DNA from 2 places in the Ruegeria sp. HKCCD6428 genome. Region 1 is predicted to be linked to the other one. Evidence: riboswitches for the same ligand, from Rfam matches in the RefSeq annotation. Region 1 holds a riboswitch; the other holds the start of a gene.

What was found. A riboswitch is a leader RNA that binds a small molecule or an ion and turns the genes downstream of it on or off. The one in region 1 is predicted to bind cobalamin.
Region 2: linked by a shared signal. The riboswitch ahead of GS620_RS08265 (DUF1636 domain-containing protein) and the one ahead of GS620_RS17220 (aromatic ring-hydroxylating dioxygenase subunit alpha) in region 1 are both predicted to bind cobalamin.

What each region holds. Positions count from the first base shown of each region.
Region 1 covers NZ_WVQX01000008.1:152,504-154,702, reverse strand. The annotation lists gene GS620_RS17220 (aromatic ring-hydroxylating dioxygenase subunit alpha) at 1-1,168, opposite strand, end outside; cobalamin riboswitch at 1,250-1,454, opposite strand; gene GS620_RS17215 (hypothetical protein) at 1,720-1,971, shown strand; gene GS620_RS17210 (hypothetical protein) at 1,980-2,199, shown strand, end outside.
Region 2 covers NZ_WVQX01000002.1:627,230-629,428, reverse strand. The annotation lists gene GS620_RS08270 (D-lyxose/D-mannose family sugar isomerase) at 1-689, shown strand, start outside; cobalamin riboswitch at 683-880, shown strand; gene GS620_RS08265 (DUF1636 domain-containing protein) at 978-1,334, shown strand; gene GS620_RS08260 (ABC transporter ATP-binding protein) at 1,331-2,104, shown strand; gene GS620_RS08255 (ABC transporter substrate-binding protein) at 2,121-2,199, shown strand, end outside.

The DNA of each region.
Region 1 (2,199 bases):
GAATGGCTGAATACGGGCCGGGCACATAGGCCGGGCTGTTGATGCCCTGCTGGTTGTCCTCGACCACCTGACGGTCTTCGTCATTCGTGGCGACCCAGACTTCGGTCAGGCGTTTCACGTCATAGTCAACGCCTTCAACCGCATCCTTGTTGACCAGCCATTTGGTCGTGACCTCGGTCTCTGTCGGGCTGATCGGCGTAACGCGGAAAACAATCGAGTGATCGGCAAGAAAGTGGTTCCACGTGGTCGGATAGTGGAACTTCAAAAGCGATCCCGCATCCGCAAAGGGCGACCGGCCCAACCAGCGGCGCACGGCGGATCTCCCGTCCATCGTATAGCTCTCGGCCCCTTCTTTCAGCGGCATCCGCGCTAGTCGATATTGCCCGTCCTCGTGCAGATAGAACTGCGATGGCATGCCGGCAGCCTGGCACCTGTCGAAATGGGCTTGCATATAGGCTGGGGTTTCACCGCCTTCGATCCCCGTCACGCCCGGATCATCAGGGAAGGTCCGGCACAGCGCAGGGTGGTTGCCGCCGCAGTGATAGCACTCGCGATTGTTTTCCCAGACCAGCTTCCAGTTGCCGTTCTCGATGATCGTGCTTTCGAAGGCGACCTTGGCATTCGCAAGATCATGCGGCTTAAGATACGGGCGCGCGATATTGGCGAACGTGTCAAAATCCGGGGCGACATCCGCCAGACAGATGTAAACCAAGCCGGCAAGCTCGCGGCAATGAACCGTCTTCAAACCATGCTGTCTGGGATCAAACTCCGGCCCCATGTCGCGGGCCCACAGCAATGAGCCGTCAAGCTCGTAGGTCCATTGATGATACGGGCAAACCAGCTTCGGCGCGTTGCCTTTTGCCGCCTTGCATATGATCGAGCCGCGATGGCGGCAGGTGTTGTGAAACGCCCGGATCTGGTTGTCGGCGCCGCGCACGATGATCACGCGATAGGCACCCACGTTGTACGTTACGTAGTCGCCGGCTTTCACTAGTTCGCAGGCCGGAATGGCAAAGAGCCATTCGCGATAGTGGATGGCTTCCAGGTCGGTCTGAAAGATCTCGGGGTCGGTGTAAAAGGCCCGTTCCAGAGCATAGCCCGGGATTCGACGCGCCAACAGGTTTTGGACATTGTTCACTTCTGGCTCTCCTGCCGCGCCCCGCGGCATTGCTTGGGCAGATGACAGGGAGGAACCGTCCGGAGGCGCGCGAGGACCACGTCCGAAACCCGTGCCCCCACCGCCACCCGCGGTTTGACATATCTGCAAGGCTGGTTTCCGGACTTGAAAGGGGCTTGCACCCGGTTGCGACACCTTCCCGGGATCCTCGTCCCAGTGGTTGATTGTCGAACCTGACCTTTCTTACCGTTGCGGGGGCAGTGCCGGAATTCCACCGGCTTCCCAATTCTCCGCTGTCTGAGAATCAAACAGCGGCACCTCACGATGGCAGCCTACTTTTTACCCGCTTGGGCGCTGAAATGCTTGCGACATTTCCGGTTTCAAAACAGACATAGAAATATTCCGGCAGAGTGGACGGCGCCGGGACCACAGTCCTTGGCACAGGGGCGTGGCAGGCTCGCCAGCATGGCGTTTTGCGGTGGCCGATGGCCTTGCGATGGATGCGGCCACGTCTGACATCCGCGCCGTAAAATTGACCCCCAACCGCGACGGCGAAGGCCGGCTGCTCTGATCAGAAACCAAACGCTGCGCGTCGCCTGAGCATGGCTGAAAAAGAGAGTGTCGGGCCAAGTGAAGGAGGTTTGCAGCAGGCCCTTTTGCGTAAAGTTGATCCGTTTGGGATAGTGCTGGCTTTCAATGGGGCAGGTGAAGAATGCGAATATCCGTCATGCGAGAGTTGTCAGTCCACCCTGTCAACGGCCGGTAGAAAACCTCATTTTGTCTATAAAAAATTGTCTTTTTCGGGAAAAACCATTACGTTTTCCGAAAATGGTGGAAAACACCGGAGGCAGTAAGAGAGCAGATGCCAAAACCGAAAACAGGTGTTTTGCGGACAACAGTTCCTTCGCGCCTCATGGGAAAACGGGATGGTCTGTTTTTCCTCTGGGGGCAGATAGAACGCGCGCGCTTGAAGGTCGAGGGCGGCGAACGCGCCGAGGGCGCAGCCTCGGACGGGCCAAGGGCAAACACGGCCGGTGAGGTCAAGGGATCGACGACAGCATTGGTGGACGAGTTTATTTTCT
Region 2 (2,199 bases), on a different contig from region 1:
TGCGGATTGGTCGCCCGAGAAAATGCGCAGCCCTCTGGCCAAAACGATCCGCAGCCGCGGGCTGGGATATTACCGATTACGCACAAGGCCATTTCGACGAACATTACCTATTCCCGTTCACTCTACGCACTGGTTTAGACGAAGGATCTGAAATCCGGGCGTGGGATGCTCTGTGCAGAAAACTGTTGATCTCGAAAGACAATCAGCTTTCTCCGTTGCACCGGCATATTATCAAGGCAGAAGACATCATCAACCGGGGCGGCGGCGATCTCGTTCTGGAAATTCATGCGTCGGATCCAAACGGTGGCGTCGACCGCGACAACCCGGTGACGGTCCCCAGCGATGCCTGCCCTGTAACCTTGCAACCCCAAGAGTACGTGCGGCTGAAGCCGAGGCAAAGCGTAACTCTGATGCCCGGCATCTGGCACGCTTTTTGGGCCGAGCGCGGCGATTGCCTTATTGGCGAGGTATCGACCGTGAATAACGACCGCACCGACATTGGGTTTGAAAAGCCAATTCCACGGTTTTCAAAGGTCGAGAAAGATTCTCGAGCCGGATTTCCTTCTTGTACCAGACTATTGACACCGTTCGGTCCGGGCTGGCGCAGCAGGACAGCTGGCGCGGCTATTGCAATTCCATCTACCAACGCGTTCGTCTGCCGCTTGACAAGTCTGGCATTGCCGGACTAGCTGAGCGGGATGGTTCCGTAAGGGATGAAAATGGGAACACGGTGCGGCGCTGGAATGTGCCAAGTCCGTGACTGCCCCCGCAACTGTAAGCGGTGAGCGACGCCACTTCACCACTGACCCGCATGGGTTGGGAAGGTCGGCCAAGCAACGACCCGCAAGTCAGGAGACCTGCCATCGCACTATAAACCAACCCGAGGCGGGGCGTCTCGGAAGGAGGCTTGATGGCGCGTTTGCGTAATATCTGGGTATGTGCCCTCTGTCTGCGTCTGGCAAACGACGGAGATGGCTATGACCTGCTATTCTGATCACTACGTTCTGATCTGTTCAACATGTCAGGGGGCGATGTCTGCCGAGGCTGCGCAAGACGTGCTGAATGCCCGGTTGCCTGACGGTTTTGAAACCCGAATGGTGGCCTGCATGGCAGGTTGTGAACGGGCCATGACGGTCGGATTTCAGGCCCCGGGCAAAGCGCAGTACCTGTTTGGCGATATCACGACATCACACGACCTGTCCGCCTTGGTCGAATTCGCGACCCAGTTCGGCGACAGTGACGATGGCTGGACCAGCGCCTCGGACCGCCCCCCTGCCCTTTTCGCAAAGACCTTGTCGCGAATACCCGCATTGCCGTCCGGTGGCGCTTCATGAGTTTTCTGGTTGCCGAGAATTTGGAGTACTATGCTCTTAATGGCGATATCCTGTTGCAGGATGTGTCCTTTCGTCTGGAAGAAGGATCAATTCTGGCAATCGCCGGGCCGAACGGCGCCGGCAAGACCACTCTGCTGAAACTGCTGTGCGGGATCGAACGGGTTATCTTGGGTGATGTTTGGATAGAAGGCCAAAGCCTACGGACCCTGTCCGCTCGCCAACGTGCCCGCTCCATTGCTGTGGTCGGGCAGCAGGAAATGCCTGACGGGCGGATGCGCCTGCAAGACTATGTTGCGCTGGGGCAAATCCCGATTCAGGGCGAACGTTCGATGGCTCAGCACAAGGCTGATCTGGAACGGGTTCTGACGACGACCGAGCTGTCGCATTTTGCCAACAAAACGATGGGTCAACTGTCCGGCGGAGAACGTCAGCGCGCACATATCGCGCGCGCGTTGGCCCAGAACCCGTCCTTGCTGTTTCTAGACGAGCCAACCAACCATCTGGACCCCGATGCCAAGGGGCACATGCTGTCTCTGGTTGCTGATCTGGGGGTAACGGTCGTCATGATCGTCCATGATCTGGTCATGATCCCGGAATTCGCCACCCATGTGGCGCTGATGAAAGCCACGCGTCTGACGGGGTTCGGGCCTGTTGTCGAAGTTCTGACCCCAGACCGGGTACGTGAGACATTCGGCGTGGATTATCTGTGCTTTCAGCACGAAGGCCGCATGATCCCCGCACTGGATATCCGAAAACGGAAACTGTCATAATAACAGGAACTTAAATATGATGCAGAAACTTTGGCCGGTCGTTGTTTTCGCTGGCTTGGCAGGTGGCGCGGCAGCAGAGGGCGTCACCGTGGACA